DNA from 4 places in the Pseudomonas sp. HS6 genome. Region 4 is predicted to be linked to each of the others. Evidence: predicted binding sites of a transcription regulator. Region 4 holds the regulator's gene; each other region holds the start of a gene.
What was found. Region 4 encodes FliA, which starts transcription of late flagellar genes. Its sites were predicted from a motif close to CTAAAGTTTNNNNNNNNNNNGCCGNTAA; they were not measured.
Positions count from the first base shown of each region.

Region 1 (4,520 bases), 2.1 Mb from region 4:
GAGCCGCGCTTCTTCATCAAGCGAGTACCGCAGTCATTGAGTACGGTGCTCGGTGCCGGTTTGATCATCGGTTCGTTTTACGGTCTGGCACCGCTCTATGCATCGCAGCAAGGGTTGTCCACCGAGCAGGTCGGTTTGTTCATGGGTACCTGCATCTTCGCCGGGCTGTTGGTGCAATGGCCGCTGGGCTGGCTCTCGGATCGCTATGATCGGGCCTTGCTGATCCGTTGCTTCGCCGGTTTTCTGGCCGTGGCTGCCTTGCCGCTGGCGATCCTGCCGCAAGTGCCGCTGGAGATCCTGTTTGGCGTCGGCTTCCTGTGCTCGCTGGTGCAGTTCTGTCTATACCCGCTGGCGGTTGCGTTCTCCAACGACCATGTCGAAGGCGATCGGCGTGTGTCGTTGACGGCGATGCTGCTGGTGACCTACGGGGTTGGCGCCAGCATCGGGCCGTTGTTGGCCGGTGTGTTGATGAAAATGTTCGGCAGCCAGAGCCTGTATGCGTTTTTCAGCTTCTTCGCGCTGGTGCTGGTGTGGCGCATCCGGCCGAAAGCCGTGACCAATCTGCATCAGGTCGACGACGCGCCGCTGCATCACGTGGCGATGCCGGACAGCATGTCCAGTTCGCCGCTGGTGGCGGCACTCGATCCGCGAGTCGATGAGCAGGTGGTGCAGGAGCAGATGCAGAATAACGTTGCGCCTGAGCCCGCCGTTGAGCCCGAATCACCTGTGGAGCCTGAGAGCGGCAACGACAATCCAGCGCCGGACATCAGCGGCGCCAGGCCTTGATCCTGAAAAAACACCGGGCATAAAAAAACGGGCAGTCACCGCAAGGGGCTGCCCGTTTTTCATGGCGCTACCAATCAGAGATCGTCTTTGTCGAAACGCCGTGCTTCACGTTGCAGCTGATAGACGAAACGCTCGACGTTACGCGCTGCCGGGCCGCTGATGTTGTGAAAGCGCAGGCCGGCGAAGGTGATGTTGAGCTTTTCTTCGAAGTGCAGGTAGCGCAGTTCGACCGATACCGGTTGATTGCCAAACAGCGGTGCGGCAGCGAGGCGGTCATAGACTTCGCCCAGTTGCAGGCGGTCGGTGATGTTGCCTTCAAAGCGCAACTTGCAACCCGTGGCCGAGATGTCCAGCAATTTGCCGTCCAGCGGCGACTTGAGCTTTTCGCCGCCGAGCACGACGCTGACCAGGTCGGTCAGTTTCAGTGCGGCGCGGAAGGCGTTGCGGCGCTGGTGATAAACCACTTCGGTCGGTAAGTCACCGGTGTAGAAACGGTCGCCGTCGGAGTCTTTGATGGTCAGCGTCCCTGTACATTCCCAGGCAATGCGGACGCCATCATGAAAACCCTCGACCTTGAACGGTTCGCCTGCTTCCAGAAAACGTTCACCGTCGCGCGGGATCATCTCATCGAGCTTGATCGAACCGTTTTCGCGATCCACTTCAATCAGGTAGCTCTGGAAGCGCTGGCTGCGCTCGTGGAACGTGATGATCAGCGGATCATGGCTCTCTTGCAGCTGGCGCAGATTGCTGGAGATCTCCAGGGGCGTGGTGAGCACCTTTGGGGGCTGCGGAGCGTCATCATTGGACACGTTAAATCAATCTCCAGACAAAATTTGACTACGGCTGGCCAGTATTTTGCCAGCATGTATCGCGCGTTGATAGGGCGCAAGCATAGAAGAAAGAATCACGCTTGACTGAGCGCGCGTGGTTTCTGCAGTTTGGAGAAGGTGCCACTGGCGTCATAGAGCGCGGGTGGCTCGCCGCCGGTGAGGATTTTCAGCTGGTTGGCCGTGGCGGCCTGCTGTATCACAATCGACTGGCCATTCTTGACGTTGGCCGCCTGACACTGGGCGATCAGGTCGGTCAGAACGTCGCTCTGACTCAGCAACTGCTCGCCGATGCTCGACTGGCTGGCGAGTTGCTCCAGGCCTTTACGGTCGAGTGAGAGATTGAGGCTGGCGAGGATTTCGCTGCGTTTGCGGCCATGCTGTTCGAGCAGAATGATCAATGCCTGTTTGCGCGCCAGAATTTCTTCCAGTAGTGGCATGTCGCGACCATGCAAGGCGAGAGACTCGGATTGCAGTAACTCCAGCAATTGTTGAGCTGGAGCAAAGTCGTCGGTGATCAGTTGCAATAAAGTAGTGTCGTGCATGGCTGGCCTTGGGTTTTAAGCGTCCAAAAGCCTGGCGCTGACCGAGGCCTAGCGCTGGGCTTCGAAGTTGAGCAGTTTGCTGGCTACACGGTTGCTGTCGACTTTATAGCTGCCATCGGCAATCGCTGCTTTCAACTCGGCCACACGGGCTTTATCGACGGCAGGCTGATCGCGCAGCTTGTCAGTGACCTTCTGCAACTGTTGAGCCTCATTGCTGAGGTGTACCGATTCCCCGCTTTTTGCGGTACTGGCCTGTTCGGCCGGGGTATTCAGCGGCGCGGAAGTGCCGGTTTCGGCGGTTTCCTTAGGCGTGCTGGTACGTGTACTGCCCGTAAGTGACGAGGAGCTGTTCAAACGGCTGAAATCGATGACCATGTTAAAAACCTCTGGGAATTTGGACGCTTGCCATGTTCTCGGCCATCCCCTGGAAAACTTTAGGCTCTTTTACCAATGAGCCTGCATGCGCCGCGCAAGTCCTGCTGCGGCACAGTTTAGGGAACAGCTCAGGTTGGCGCCAGTTTTCTGCGCGATCACTCACGAGGCTTTCCTGTCTTCGCTCCAATCGTTGCTCACATTGCCACTTCCACCTGGCCCGGCGCCATGACCTGCGCCTTGATGACCCGTTGGGAATTGAGGTTTTTCACTCGAATCTGTTCTTTCAGGCCGCCGTTGGACAGGGCCTCTCCCGGCATGCGCACAGCGAGTGTGCCGCTGCGGGCGGTAATCACCACTTGATCCCCTTTGCGAACGACTTCCGCCTGTTCCAGATGCACGAGGGTAATCACTTGGTCGGCGACCGTTGGTCGGGTCAATTTTTGCCCGATGGCTTCATCTACCGACGTCAGGAAACCCTGGTTGATCAGGCTGACATCCTGCTCGCGCAGGGTCACATCCTGAGGCTCGATGATGCCGGCGCGTTTGAGCGGACGAGTGGTGGTCACGACCGGGCGAAACAGGCGGACTTGAGCGGGTACGAACACGGTCCAGGGGGAGGCGCCTTCGCAGCGAACCTTGACGGTCACACGGCCCAGAGGACGTGCCGGGCTCTCCAGCGAAGCTGTCAATTCCTTGTCGCACATAGGCATGCGCATGCGAGGATCGAGCTGCTTGACCTCGATTTCATAACGCCCTTCCGTTTGACTGGTAGCCAGATAGTCTTCTACGGTGAATTCAAGAAAGCCCTGAGTGACGCCGATAAGCATGTCAGGCAAGGTAACCGCATCAGCAATGGCAGGGCTGCCCGCGAAAAACAGGCAAGCGGCGGACACCGCGCAAAGTCCTCTGCGAAGGGGGGATGTCAGGCGTCGGAAAAATGTCGTTTGAGTGTTCATAAGAGTTAAAAAGCAAGCGCCGTGCCGTTTAGCAATGAATGTGCGTCGCAACAACACTTGGCGTTGGTGTAGGAGTCTGGGCATGGCTGGTGTAATGGATTCGGTGAACCAGCGCACGCAACTGGTAGGGCAGAATCGCCTGGAGCTGTTGTTGTTCCGTCTCGACGGCCAGCAGCTCTACGGGATCAACGTGTTCAAGGTTCGGGAAGTGCTGCAGTGCCCGCAACTGACGCTGATGCCCAAGTCCAGTCCTGTCGTGTGCGGGGTGGCGAATATCCGGGGGGCGACCATTCCGATCCTTGATCTGGCAATGGCGACCGGTTCCGGGGCGTTGAAAGACAAGAACAGTCCGTTCGTGATCATCACGGAATACAACACCAAGACCCAGGGTTTCCTGGTGCGCTCGGTGGAACGTATCGTCAACATGAACTGGGAAGAGATCCATCCGCCACCCAAGGGGACCGGTCGGGATCATTACCTGACCGCTGTGACTCGGGTGGACAATCAGTTAGTCGAAATCATCGACGTCGAAAAGGTGCTGGCGGAAGTCGCACCAACACCGGAAGCGATTTCGGTCGGCGTGGTGGATGTCGAGACCCAGAGCAAGGCGCTGTCTCTGCGGGTGCTGACGGTCGATGACTCGTCGGTGGCGCGCAAGCAGGTGACGCGTTGCCTGCAGACGGTCGGCGTTGAAGTGGTGGCGCTGAACGACGGCAAGCAGGCGCTGGATTACCTGCGCAAGCTGGTCGATGAGGGCAAGAAGCCGGAAGAAGAGTTCCTGATGATGATCTCCGACATCGAGATGCCGGAGATGGACGGGTACACCCTGACGGCCGAAATCCGCAGCGACCCTCGCATGCAAAAGCTTCATATCATCCTGCATACTTCGTTGTCGGGTGTGTTCAACCAGGCGATGGTCAAGAAGGTCGGTGCCGATGACTTCCTGGCCAAATTCCGTCCTGATGACCTGGCATCCCGGGTAGTCGACCGGATCAAAGCAGCAGATATCAGCTAGGGACTTTCCGTCCCTG
Region 1 is NZ_CP067412.1:3,308,070-3,312,589, forward strand. It holds gene JJN09_RS14980 (MFS transporter) at 1-786, shown strand, start outside; gene JJN09_RS14985 (flagellar brake protein) at 861-1,595, opposite strand; gene JJN09_RS14990 (flagella synthesis protein FlgN) at 1,691-2,158, opposite strand; gene flgM (flagellar biosynthesis anti-sigma factor FlgM) at 2,207-2,533, opposite strand; gene flgA (flagellar basal body P-ring formation chaperone FlgA) at 2,728-3,489, opposite strand; gene JJN09_RS15005 (chemotaxis protein CheV) at 3,572-4,504, shown strand.
Region 1: flgM (flagellar biosynthesis anti-sigma factor FlgM) is a predicted target of FliA. The motif match lies at 2,569-2,596, and genes of this name have one in related genera.

Region 2 (4,520 bases), 2.3 Mb from region 4:
AAAAGTTTCTTTAACAAAGGCGCAAACATATCGGCAGGATCTTCCACACTAAAGGGATGGAGGGCGGCCCCGTGAGTCGCCCGTGCAGCCCTCATGGCCGCATGCGAACGAGCATTCTACCCGGAAACGGTGGTGAGGAAAGTGGCGATATTCCACGATGCTGGCACTGCGCTTTGACGGGGCTCACTTAAAATAGGGGCGTTTTGCTCAACTTCAAGCCATTGGAGGCAGAAGTTAGTTGTTGATTTAATGGGTAAAGCAGTGACAAAAGCAATGGGCGAGTGAAATGGGGCCTATCTGCTACCATGGCGCCTTTGCAACTTCAGGTGTTGGATCATGGCATTTCGCCCTCTTACAGCCAGAGCGCCCGCCGTTCTGCTACGCGAAGCGAGGCCGTTGAAAGCCATCCTCGGCCATGCTCAACGCCTGGCCCATCTGCAGCGACTACTCGACAGCCAGCTGCAACCCGCCGCCCGCGAGCACTGTCATGTGGCCAAGTGGCGCGAAGGCGAACTGTCGCTGGTGGTCACCGATGGTCATTGGGCCACACGCCTGCGCTACCAGCAAAAACGCCTGCTGCGGCAACTGCAGATGTTCGACGAGTTCGCCGGCCTGACGCGGATCAAATTCTCGGTGCGACCACCTGTCATTCAGCCAAGAGCAGCCGGGCACACGATGGATCTGTCAACGGATGCGGCGGCGACCATTCAGTCGACCGCCGACGGGATCAGCGATCCGAATTTGCGGGCGGCGCTGGAGCGACTTGCGGCACACGCCAAAGCCAAATCCTGATCCCTGCGGGAGCGAGCAGGCTCGCCCCCTCTGGTCTTAACGGCGCTTGCTGCCACCGAGCAACGATCCCATCAATCCCCGCACCAACTGCCGGCCCAGCTGGTTCGCCGCCTGACGCATCGCCGATTTCAATGCCTGCCCTGCGGCAGTACCAAGAAACTCACCGGCCTTGTCCGCCAGGCTCGGTTCCTCTGCCGCCGGTTTGCCTGGCGCGGCCTCGCCCTCCGGTGCCAGCCCCTTGCGTCCCATCAGGATCTCATAGGCCGACTCTCGATCGATCGGCTTGTCATAGCGGCCCTTGAACGGCGAACCGGCAATCAGCACGGTGCGTTCGGTCTCGGTCAACGGCCCGATCCGCGACTGCGGCGGCGCCACCAGCACGCGCTGGACCATTTCCGGCGTGCCTTTTTCCTGCAAGGTGCCGACCAGCGCCTCGCCAATTCCAAGTTCGGTCAACACCGACAACGTATCGAACGCCGGATTCGGCCGGAACCCATCCGCCACCGCCCGCAGGGATTTCTGCTCCTTGGCGGTGAATGCTCGCAAACCGTGCTGCACCCGCAAACCCAGTTGCGCCAGCACGTTGTCCGGCAAATCGCCCGGCGACTGGGTGACGAAATACACCCCGACGCCCTTGGAACGGATCAGCCGCACCACTTGCTCCAGGCGTTCCTGCAGGGCCTTGGGCGTATCGCCGAACAACAAGTGCGCTTCGTCAAAAAACAGCGCCAGCAACGGTTTGTCGGCATCGCCGCGCTCCGGCAATTGCTCAAACAGCTCGGCCAGCAACCACAGCAGGAACGTCGCGTAGACCTTCGGCGCTTCATGCACCAGACGACTCGCATCGAGCAAATGAATACGCCCGCGACCGTCGGCGGCCGGTTGCAGAATGTCTTCCAGTTGCAACGCCGGCTCGCCGAACAAGGCTTCGGCGCCCTGCTGTTCAAGAATGGCCAGGCGCCGCAACAGCGCCTGACTGGAGCCGGTGGTAAACAGCGCCGAATCTTCGCCGAGCAGCTGCGGGTTGTCCTTGAGGTGGTTGAGCAGCGCTTTAAGATCCTTCAGGTCCAGCAGCAACAGGCCTTCGCGGTCGGCGACCTTGAACGCCGCGTACAGCGCCGACTGTTGACTATCGGTCAATTCCAGCAAGGCGCCGATCAGCAGCGGCCCCATTTCGCTCAACGTGGTGCGTAGCGGATGACCGGATTCACCGTGAATGTCCCACAAGGTCACGGGATAAGCCTGAGGCTTGTAGTTGAGCCACGGCATGCCGGCGATGCGCTCGGCGACCTTGCCCTGGGGATTGCCGGCGGCACCGAGGCCGCACAGGTCACCCTTGATGTCGGCGGCGAACACCGCGACCCCGGCGTCGCTGAACGCTTCGGCCAGCCGTTGCAGGGTGACGGTCTTGCCGGTGCCGGTCGCGCCGGCCACCAGTCCGTGTCGGTTGGCCAGGCGCATCGCCTGGGCGATCGGTTGCCCGGCGAGATCGGCGCCGATAACGAGTTGCGAGGAGTCAGGCATTTGGTCACCCAATAGTTAATCTTTGTCGAGCATGGCCGATAAAGAGGAGTGAGAGACCCGATCAAAAGTCCGGTCCGTGATTTCCCTAAGGAGAGACGGAAATATCACTCAGCTTTCACACCTGCCCATTTTGCGCGCCTTTATAAAAGCACGCCCTGGACATTAAGACCTTAGCGGAACCCCAAGCCATGAACAAAAATCTACGCTTCAGCCATAAAATTTTGCTTGCCGCCGCCCTCATCGTCATTGCCGCCTTCGCCTCGTTCACGTTGTACAACGATTGGCTACAGCGCAATGCAATCCGCGATGACCTGAACAATTACCTCAACGAGATGGGCGAGGTCACTGCCGACAACATCCAGACCTGGCTCAGCGGGCGCATCCTGTTGATCGAGAACGCTGCACAGAACATCGCCATCAATCCCGAACCTGCCGCCGTTGCCAGCCTGCTGGAACAGAAAGCCCTGACTTCGACGTTCATGGCTTCTTACCTTGGCGACGCCACCGGCCACTTCACCATCCGTCCGGATGCGAAGATGCCGGACGGTTTCGATCCACGGGTTCGCCCCTGGTATAAAGGTGCCGAAAGCAGCAGCACTTCGACCCTGACCGAACCGTACATCGACGCGGCCACCGGTCAGACCATCATTTCCATCGCCACCGCCGCGAAAAAGGCCGGTCAGAGCGTGGGTGTGGTGGGCGGCGACCTGAGCCTGCAAACCCTGATCAACACCCTCAGCGCCCGGGACTTCTCCGGCATGGGCTACGCGTTCCTGGTCAGCGCCGACGGCAAGATCCTGGTGCACCCGGACAAAGCCCTGGTGATGAAATCGCTCAGGGAAGCCTATCCGCAGGACACGCCGCGCATCAGCAGCGACTTCAGTGAAGTCACCGTCGACGGCAAGACCCGCATCGTCACCTTCACCCCGATCAAGGGTCTGCCGTCGGTGAACTGGTACATCGGCCTGTCGGTGGACAAGGACAAAGCCTTCTCGATGCTCAGCCAGTTCCGCACCTCGGCCGTGATTGCGACCGTGATTGCGGTGGCCATCATCATCGCCCTGCTCGGCATGCTGATCCGCATCCTGATCCAGCCGCTGCACGTCATGACCCGCGCCATGGAAGACATCGCCGACGGCGAAGGCGACCTGACCAAGCGCCTGACCATCCAGAATCAGGACGAATTCGGCGTACTCGGCACCGCCTTCAACCGCTTCGTCGAACGAGTTCACGGTTCGATTCGCGAAGTGTCGTCCGCCACCGGGCAAGTCAACGAAGTCGCCCTGCGGGTCGTCGCCGCTTCGAACTCGTCGATGTACAACTCCGACCAGCAAGCCTCGCGCACCAACAGCGTGGCCGCCGCGATCAACCAGCTCGGTGCCGCAGCCCAGGAGATCGCCCGTAACGCCGCGCAGGCCTCGACCCAGGCCAGCGACGCCCGGGGTCTGGCCGAAGACGGCCAGCAAGTGGTTGATCGCAGCATCAAGGCGATGAATCAACTGTCGAGCATGCTCAGCGCTTCGAGCAGCAACATCGAATCGCTGAACAGCAAAACCGTGAACATCGGCCAGATTCTGGAAGTGATCACCAGCATTTCCCAGCAAACCAACCTGCTGGCACTCAACGCGGCCATCGAGGCAGCGCGGGCCGGTGAAGCCGGGCGCGGTTTTGCCGTGGTGGCGGACGAAGTGCGCAACCTCGCCCACCGCACTCAGGAGTCGGCGCAACAGGTGCAGACCATGATCGAGGAGCTGCAAGTCGGCGCCCGCGAATCCGTCAGCACCATGAGCGACAGCCAGCGCCATAGCCAGGAAAGCGTAGAGATCGCCAACCTCGCCGGCGAGCGCCTGAACAGCGTGACCCAGCGGATTGGCGAGATCGACGGCATGAACCAGTCGGTGGCCACCGCCACCGAGGAACAGACCGCCGTGGTCGAATCGATCAACGTCGACATCACCGAGATCAATACGCTGAACCAGGAAGGCGTGGAGAACTTGCAGGCGACGTTGCGTGCCTGTTCGGATCTGGAGCAGCAGGCTTCGCGGCTGAAGCAACTGGTTGGCAGCTTCCGGATTTAAGCCGCTCCCCCGGATGTCTTCGCGGTACAGTCCGCGAAGACATCTTCACCTCCCGCAAAACCTCCCCCACCCCACCGCATATCCCGACCGAACATCTATTCTGGAGAAAGGTCAACACGGGACATC
Region 2 is NZ_CP067412.1:3,123,710-3,128,229, reverse strand. It holds gene secA (preprotein translocase subunit SecA) at 1-29, opposite strand, end outside; gene JJN09_RS14090 (DUF721 domain-containing protein) at 337-792, shown strand; gene JJN09_RS14085 (helicase HerA-like domain-containing protein) at 829-2,316, opposite strand; gene JJN09_RS14080 (methyl-accepting chemotaxis protein) at 2,505-4,394, shown strand.
Region 2: JJN09_RS14080 (methyl-accepting chemotaxis protein) is a predicted target of FliA. The motif match lies at 2,331-2,358, and genes of this name have one in related genera.

Region 3 (4,520 bases), 2.2 Mb from region 4:
GCTGTTGGCTTAGATGAAACACACTGTCCTCTGTGGGAGCTGGCTTGCCAGCGATTACGGAGTGTCAGTCAACAATGTATCGACTGATCTACCGCCATCGCTGGCAAGCCAGCTCCCACAGGGATTCAGGGCGACTGCGATTAAACGCGGAACTGATCCATCAATTTCATCTGCTGACTGGCCAGGGCGTTGAGCTGGCTGCTGATCGCCGCCGATTCGGTGGCCTGTTCGGTCAGGGTTTCGGTAACGGTACGGATCGCCGACACGTTGCGATTGACCTCTTCGGCCACGGCGCTTTGCTGTTCGGCGGCGCTGGCGATTTGCAGGTTCATGTCGCTGATCACGGTCACCGCGTCGCTGATCTTGCCCAGAGCGTCCACGGCCTGGCGGATCTGCCCGGCGTTGTTGTGGGCCTGGGTCTGGCTCGAATGCATGGTCGCGACCACGCCACGGGTGCCGGTCTGGATGCGTTCGATCACCACGCGGATTTCCTCCACCGAATCCTGAGTGCGTTTGGCCAGGTTACGGACTTCGTCGGCAACCACCGCAAAACCACGACCACTTTCACCGGCGCGGGCCGCTTCGATTGCGGCGTTCAGCGCCAGCAGGTTGGTCTGTTCGGCGATGCTGCGGATCACTTCCAGCACCGAGCCGATCTGCTCGCTGTTGACCGCCAGTTCCTCGACTTCAGTCACCGCTTTGCTGACTTCATCGGCCAACTGATTGATGTCGCGGGTGCTGCGCTCGATGATCGACATCCCGTCCTTGGCCGACTGGTCGGCGCCTTTAGCCGCGTTGGCCGCGTTCGAAGCGCTATTGGCCACGTCGTGGGCGGTGGCGCTCATCTCGTTGGAGGCGGTGGCCACCTGATCGATCTCGCGGAACTGCACCTGCATGCCTTCGCTGGTCTGGCGGGCGATTTCCGACGACTGATCGGCAGTGCCGCGCGCTTCGGTGATGCTCTGTTTGATCTGGGCGATGGTCGGTTGCAGCTTGTCGAGGAAGCGGTTGAACCAGTTCACCAGTTCGCCCAGTTCATCCTTCTTGGTGTAGTTCAGACGCTGGGTCAGGTCGCCTTCGCCGCTGGCGATGTTCTTCAGCATCTCGGCGACGCTGTTGATCGGACGGGTCACGCCCGAGGCGGTGAGCCAGATCAGCAGCAGGCCGATCAGGCCTGCGATCACTGCCACTGACAGTGCGGTGATCATGCCGGTTTGCTGAGCGTCGTCGAGCACCGCTTGCAGCTTGACCGAGTCGGCCAGCAGCACTTGTTTCGGCAGGTCGATGACCACGCCCCAAGCCCGGGAATTGCCGATCGGGTCGACCGGGTACACGGCGCGGATCAGATCGCCCTGCTCCAGAATCTTCGGTGTGCCGGCGCTCAGCAGTTGCAGGATGTCCTTGCCTTCGGCGCCGAGGGTTTCGGCGATGCCTTTGCCGACCTTGGTCGCGTCGGTGCTGTAGGCACCGAGCACGCCGCTGCCGGAGACGATCAGCATGTGCCCGGCACCGTTGAACAGTTCACGCTGGGAGCCCACGGCCGCCGCTTGCAGGGCGTCGAGGGCGATGTCGATGCCGACCACGCCGATGGCCTTGCCGTCCACCAGCAACGGCACGGAAATGGTGGTCATGAGCATTTCCTTGGTGCCCACGGTGTCGGCGTACGGGTCGAGCAGGCAGGTGCGCTTGTTGTCGCGAGGGCAGGTGTACCAACTGTTGTAGGGCGTGCCGCTGACGCTGAGGGTGGTCTTGGTCATGTCTTCTTCGACCATGATCGTGTTCAGCGCAGAACCGGCGGCGCGGCTCCAGTAAGTAGCGAAGCGCCCGGCTTCGTTGGACTGGCGCGCCGCGTCGTTGACGAATTCGCTGTCCTTGCCGTCCAGGCCGTTGGGTTCGAAGGCCAGCCAGATGCCGAGCACCTTGCTGTTGCGCTCGAACGCGGTTTTCAGGCTCAGGTTCAACTCTTCACGCAAGGCGCCGGCGTCCAGCGAACGCTTGGCGGCCATGACTCGCATGTCCTTGATCTGGTCGGCCAGTGCGGTGATCACCAGCAGGCTTTCACCGAAGGTTTTCTGCACCTGCACCGCCTGTTCGGCGGCCTTGGCCTGCAACAGGTCCTGCACGCTGGCGGTGAGCATCTTGCTGCTCGACTCGCTGACCAGTTCGTCGTTCTGGTTGGTCTGGTAGATGTTGATGCCGACGATCAGCGCAACCACGCCGAGCAGGCACAGGCCGGACAGCAGGACGATTTTCAGGCGAATGGACAGGGAGTCGAACATGGGGCGTTCTCGCGAATGAATGAACTGTTGGCTACGGGGCACGGAATTGCCCGGTTCGCCAAATCCATTCAGCGCCATTCAATGCTCATCGGCGCGGGGCGAGGGTGCATGAGGCGCAAGCCGACGAACGGTCACGGCTAAACGTTTGCGCGGGCAAATGCCCTGAAAAGAAGGGAAAAATCAGGAAATCTTCGGCAACGCTTCCGGTCGTGACCAGATCCACAGGTTGCCCATGGTCATGCCGGCGATCGCCAGATAGACCGGCCAGCCGTGATCGAGCATCACTAGCATCAGGGTCGCGCACAGCAGCATGCTGACGGTGGCGCTGACCTTGGCCTTGCGGGCGATGATCTTGCCGTTGCGCCAGTTGCTCAGGATCGGGCCGAACAGCCGATGGTTTTCCAGCCAGGCGCTCAGGCGCGGCGAACTGCGGGTCGCGGCCCAGGCGGCGAGAAGGATGAATTCGGTGGTTGGCAGGCCGGGCACGACGATGGCGATCAGGCCGATGCCGAGGCTGACATAGGCGAGTAGACCGAACAGCAGGCGGGCGAGTCGAGAGGAGGCGGGTTGCGGCATGGGCTCGGCGAGAGGCTTATGAGACAGGGTGGGAATCTTACAGAATTACGCAATTCCTTGTAGGAGCTGGCTTGCCAGCGATAGCGTCCGGTCAGTCGACAGGGATGTTGTCTGACACGTCGTCATCGCTGGCAAGCCAGCTCCCACAGGGTTTTACATCGTGGCCAATATCAGGCCGGCTCGGCTTCTGTGGCGTAAGCCTGTTCCAGCAGCACGGTGAAGCGGTTGAACGCGTCGATCGCGCCTTGCTCCACTTCGGCTTCTTCTTCGGCACTGAATTGCAGCGAATCGAGGGTGCGCACAAAACTTTTCCACCCTTCGGCGCGACCGCCCTCAGGCTCGCCCAGGTGACGGGCGCCAAAGGTTTCGCTCAGCTCCAGCGCAACCGCGCGCTTGATCAGGAACGCAGCGCCGAGCTTGGAGCCCTCCGAGACGAAGATCCAGCCCAGGGCGCGGGCCTTGCTCGGGTTTTTCACCGCGCCGGCCACCGGGGCAGGCACTTCGGTGTCCAGGTCGGCGAGGTCGGCCTTGGCGGCTTCGGCGCGGCAGCGGGCCGGCAGGTCAGGAACGATGGCGGTCAGTTCGGCATCGTTGTACAGCGAGACCAGTTCTGACTGGAACAGGTACTGCGCGACCACGAAACGGGCGAAATTGGCGCGTGTCTCGAACGGCGCGTGGGCCTTGACCAGCGCATCGAGCTTGCTGTGCGGCTCGTGGGTGATCTGGTTCAGGCGTTGCGAACGCAGGGCTTTTTCCGGGGTGCTCATGAGATGTCCTTGAAATGAAGAGGCGCTTGATAACGAGACGTACGGGCAAGCGCCGGACAGTAAAAAAACCTCACGGCGCGGCCATGCGCTCGCACCGTGAGGTCGGCCGGATCAGATATCCCAGACCAGGTTGATCGCGAAGTTGCGACCCGGTTGGGTCAGGCGATCGAGGTTGGCCGGGCTGAGTACAGCGGCTTCGCCGACACTGTCGTAACCGCGCACGTCATCCCACAGCCAGTACTTCTTGTCGGTCAGGTTGTAGACGCCGCCGCTGACGGTGACGTCGTCGGTGACTTTGTAGAATCCGGTCAGGTCGAGAATGCCGAAGCCCGGCGACTTGAACTGGCTGCTGACGCCGTCCGGCGACTTGAAGTTGCTGTCGTCGACGCGATCCTTCTTCTTGACCACGGTCCAGCTCAGCAGGCCGCCGTAGTTGTCCTGGTCGTAGCCGAGGCCGAACACGCCGGTCAGCGGGTTGACGCTGTTGAGCGGCTCGCCGGTGTCGTTGTTGCGACCGTAGGCGTAGGCAATCGAACCCTGGGTGTAGAGGCCTTGCGGCGCGCCGAACGAATCCAGGTTCAGACGACCTTTGACCTCGGCACCCTTGATGGTGGCGTGTTTGATGTTGTTGGTCTGGAACGTCAGCTCGTCGTAGCCAGGGGTGACGGCGTCTTCGTTGATGAAGTCGCGGTACTTGTTATAGAACACCGCCACGTCGAACGAGCCTTGCTCGAAGTTGCCGCGCAGACCGGTTTCATAGCTTTTGCTCTTTTCCGGTTCCAGGTTCGGGTTCGGCGCCACGTTGTAGCCGGTGGTGCTGTTCTCGAAGCGGCCGTACAGCGCTTTCGCGGTCGGGGTGCGGAAGCCTTCGGCGTACTGACCGTACCAGGTGTAGTTT
Region 3 is NZ_CP067412.1:3,177,378-3,181,897, forward strand. It holds gene JJN09_RS14330 (methyl-accepting chemotaxis protein) at 141-2,279, opposite strand; gene JJN09_RS14335 (YbaN family protein) at 2,460-2,855, opposite strand; gene JJN09_RS14340 (biliverdin-producing heme oxygenase) at 3,026-3,622, opposite strand; gene JJN09_RS14345 (TonB-dependent receptor) at 3,734-4,520, opposite strand, start outside.
Region 3: JJN09_RS14330 (methyl-accepting chemotaxis protein) is a predicted target of FliA. The motif match lies at 2,365-2,392, and genes of this name have one in related genera.

Region 4 (4,520 bases):
AGCCTGGCCAGTCGTGGCGTTCGGTCGAAAAATTATCTGGTACTGGCAACCACCAGCCAGAAACAGGTTCTAACCGCCGCTTATCACAGTTACAAGCGTTGCGGGCTCGCCGGGTGCATCCTGACTAAACTGGATGAGACGGCCAGCCTTGGCGAAGTGCTGAGCCTGGCGATCAGTCATGAACTGCCGGTCGCCTACCTGACCGACGGCCCACGGATTCCGGATGATCTGCATCTGCCGCGCCGTCATCAATTGGTCAGCCGCGCCGTCAGCGTGCAAATGCAGGAAGAACCCAGCGAAGAAGCCATGGCTGACATGTTCGCTGATATCTACCACAGTCCGACCAAGCAGGTTGGCTGAGGTAATGAACAGTTTTTGTACCTACATCGATGGTCTGCCATGCATTGTTCCGGTTGTGAACGCGCAGCCAGTAATGTGGCCTCCGTCTATGCAAGACAAGGTAAAGAAATAACATGGGCAGCATGCATCCCGTACAGGTGATCGCGGTGACCGGCGGCAAAGGTGGCGTCGGCAAGACTAACGTGTCAGTGAACTTGTCCCTGGCGCTGGCAGAGCTTGGCCGTCGGGTCATGCTGCTGGACGCCGACCTGGGTCTGGCGAACGTCGACGTTCTGCTGGGCCTCACGCCCAAACGTACCCTGGCCGATGTGATCGAGGGCCGCTGCGAGCTGCGCGACGTGCTGTTGCAAGGCCCCGGCGGGATCCGCATCGTGCCGGCCGCTTCCGGCACCCAGAGCATGGTTCACCTGAGCCCGGCCCAGCATGCCGGTCTGATTCAGGCGTTCAGCGACATCGGCGACAATCTCGACGTACTGGTGATCGACACCGCTGCGGGGATTGGTGACTCGGTAGTCAGTTTCGTTCGCGCGGCGCAAGAAGTGTTGCTGGTGGTCTGCGACGAGCCGACCTCGATCACCGACGCCTACGCACTGATCAAACTGCTGAACCGCGATTACGGCATGAACCGCTTCCGTGTCCTGGCCAACATGGCCCAGAGCCCGCAGGAAGGTCGCAATCTGTTCGCCAAGTTGACCAAGGTCACGGATCGCTTCCTCGACGTCGCCCTACAATACGTCGGCGCGGTGCCTTACGACGAAAGCGTGCGCAAGGCGGTGCAGAAGCAGCGTGCGGTCTATGAAGCCTTCCCGCGTTCCAAGTGCGCACTGGCGTTCAAGGCGATCGCACAGAAGGTCGACACCTGGCCGCTGCCCGCCAACCCGCGCGGCCACCTCGAATTTTTCGTCGAGCGCCTCGTGCAGCAAACGGCAGGACCTGTGCTATGACCGCCAGCGGTATGAATTTCTACAAGAAGTCGGCACGTGACGCGCAGTACGAGCTGATCGAGCGTTACGCGCCACTGGTCAAACGCATCGCCTATCACTTGCTGGCGCGATTGCCGGCCAGTGTGCAGGTCGAAGACCTGATTCAGGCCGGAATGATCGGCCTGCTCGAAGTCTCGACCAAATACGACGCCAGCAAGGGCGCCAGTTTCGAAACGTACGCGGGCATCCGGATCCGCGGCGCCATGCTCGATGAAGTACGCAAGGGGGACTGGGCACCGCGCTCGGTTCACCGCAACACCCGTATGGTCAGCGACGCGATTCGCTCGATTGAAGCTAAAACCGGCCGTGACGCTAAAGATCACGAGGTTGCGGCCGAACTCCAATTGAGTCTCGACGATTACTACGGGATTTTGAACGACACCCTGGGCAGCCGACTGTTCAGTTTCGACGACCTGCTGCAGGACGGCGAACACGAAGGGCTGCACGAGGATGGCGCCAGTGCTCATCTTGAGCCGTCGCGCGATCTGGAAGATGAGCGCTTCCAGGCTGCGTTGGCGGACGCGATTGCCAATTTGCCGGAGCGTGAGCGACTGGTGTTGGCGCTGTACTACGACGAAGAGCTGAACCTCAAGGAAATCGGTGAAGTCCTTGGCGTCAGTGAATCGCGGGTCAGCCAGTTACACAGCCAGTGCGCGGCCCGCTTGCGGGGGCGTTTGGGGGAGTGGCGAGCGCGCTGAAGGCAGTGTGGGGACGCTGCGAACGAGGCTGGTGCGGTGGTGAACGGCACCGGTCTTGCTCTGTTGTGCTCCAGACAGTCATCGAGTGCTTTGCCGGATTGATTGAAATGGCGCGTCCAGGTGCTGGGCGCGTTTAAGACTGCTTGGAGGTCGAATTGAACAAAGACATGAAAATCCTCATCGTTGATGACTTCTCAACGATGCGGCGGATCATCAAGAACCTGTTGCGTGACCTCGGGTTCACCAACACCGTTGAAGCCGACGATGGCACCACTGCCATTCCGGTACTCAACAGCGGCAGCATCGACTTTCTGGTGACCGACTGGAACATGCCTGGCATGACCGGTATCGACCTGCTGCGCCATGTGCGCGCCGATGAAAAACTCAAGCACCTGCCAGTGCTGATGGTGACTGCTGAAGCCAAGCGCGAGCAGATCATCGAAGCGGCCCAGGCCGGCGTTAACGGCTACGTGGTCAAACCTTTCACGGCTCAGGCGCTGAAAGAAAAAATCGAGAAGATTTTCGAACGCATCGGCTGATGACGCGCGGGGGAGCTATGGAGCATAACGAATCTTCACAGGGCGACTTCGAGTCGACTCTGAAAAAACACGCGGTCGAACTGGTCGAAAGCCTTGAAAAAGGCAGGTTCGGCGACGCTGTGCAACTGATCCATGAGCTCAATCAGACCCGTGACCGTGGCCTGTACCAGGAAGTGGGCAAGCTCACGCGCGAACTGCACAGTGCAATCGTCAACTTCCAGATCGACCCGCATATGCCGCAGGCCGAGGAAGTGTCGCAGATCACTGATGCGACCGAGCGTCTGGGCTATGTGGTCAAGCTGACCGAGGCGGCGGCCAACCGCACCATGGACCTGGTGGAAAGCGCCACGCCGGTGGTCAATGGCCTGGCTGACGAAGCCCAGGCATTGAGTGCCGACTGGGGACGCTTCATGCGCCGTGAAGTCGGGGCTGAAGAGTTCCGCGAGCTGGCGCGTCGGGTCGACGGTTTTCTGACACGCAGCAGCACGGACAACCGCGCAGTGTCGAGCAACCTCAACGACATTCTGCTGGCCCAGGATTACCAGGACCTCACCGGTCAAGTGATCAAGCGCGTGACCCAACTGGTCACCGAAGTCGAAAGCAATCTGCTCAAACTCGTGCTCATGGCCAGTCAGGTGGACCGCTTTGCGGGCATCGAACATGACCGTGCGGCGATGCTCGCTGAAAAAGATCCACAAAAACATCTCTCGCAGGGTGAAGGTCCGCAGATTCATGCCGATAAACGAGAAGACGTTGTGTCCGGTCAGGACGATGTGGACGATTTGTTATCCAGCCTTGGATTCTAGAGTTTTGGAATTATAGGTTTTTTGGGTTTTTAGACCTGTAGGAGCACCCCATTAATGAGCTTCGGCGCCGATGAAGAGATCCTTCAGGATTTCCTGGTTGAGGCCGGCGAGATTCTTGAGCAACTGTCCGAACAACTGGTCGAGCTGGAAAGCCGCCCGGATGACGCAGATCTGCTCAACGCAATTTTTCGCGGTTTCCACACTGTAAAAGGGGGCGCCGGCTTCCTTCAGCTCAATGAGCTGGTGGAGTGCTGTCACATCGCCGAGAACGTGTTCGACATCCTGCGCAAGGGTGAGCGTCGCGTAGATGCAGAACTGATGGACGTGGTGCTCGAAGCGCTGGACGCGGTGAACAGCATGTTCACTGAAGTCCGCGATCGCAGCCCGATCACTGCCGCAACCCCGGAACTGCTGGCCGCTCTGGCGCGTCTGGCCGAACCGCAATCGGCGGATGAAGCCCCGGCTTCACCCGTTGCCGAGATGATCGAAGAGCTGGTCGTCGAAGGCGATTCGGGCGACATCACCGATAACGAATTTGAACAGTTGCTGGACTCGCTGAACGCCGTCAAGGCCGAAGCCGAAGCCCCGGCGGCTGCCGCTGCGCCTGCTTCAACCGAAGCGGCCAGTGATGAAATCACCGACGCCGAATTCGAGTCGCTGCTCGATCAGTTGCACGGCAAGGGCCAATTCGCGGCTGACGCCGTGGCACCGGCTGCCGCTGCACCTGCTGCTCCGGCGGCGGGCGACAGCTCGGACATCACCGACGACGAATTCGAAGCCTTGCTCGATCAGTTGCACGGCAAGGGCAACTTTGCCGTCGATGCGCTGGAATCGGCGATCGCTTCGGTGCCTGCATCGGCTGCTCCGGCAGCGGCTGCGGCCGGTAGCGATTTGATCAGCGATCACGAATTCGAATCGCTGCTCGACGATCTGCATGGCAAAGGCAAGTTCACTGACGTCGCCACCGGTGCCGTCGTGACGGCCGGCAATGCTTCTGCTGTGGCAGCGCCTGCCGCCAAGGCCCCGGCCGCTGCGGCAAAACCTGCTGCAAAAGCGCCTGAGCCTAAGGCCGAACCGGCCAAGCCCGCCGCCGCTGCTGCACCGGCTCCAGCCCGTGCCCCGGCGACGCCGCCA
Region 4 is NZ_CP067412.1:5,410,669-5,415,188, forward strand. It holds gene flhF (flagellar biosynthesis protein FlhF) at 1-360, shown strand, start outside; gene fleN (flagellar synthesis regulator FleN) at 474-1,304, shown strand; gene fliA (RNA polymerase sigma factor FliA) at 1,301-2,041, shown strand; gene JJN09_RS24540 (chemotaxis response regulator CheY) at 2,209-2,580, shown strand; gene JJN09_RS24545 (protein phosphatase CheZ) at 2,598-3,386, shown strand; gene JJN09_RS24550 (chemotaxis protein CheA) at 3,441-4,520, shown strand, end outside.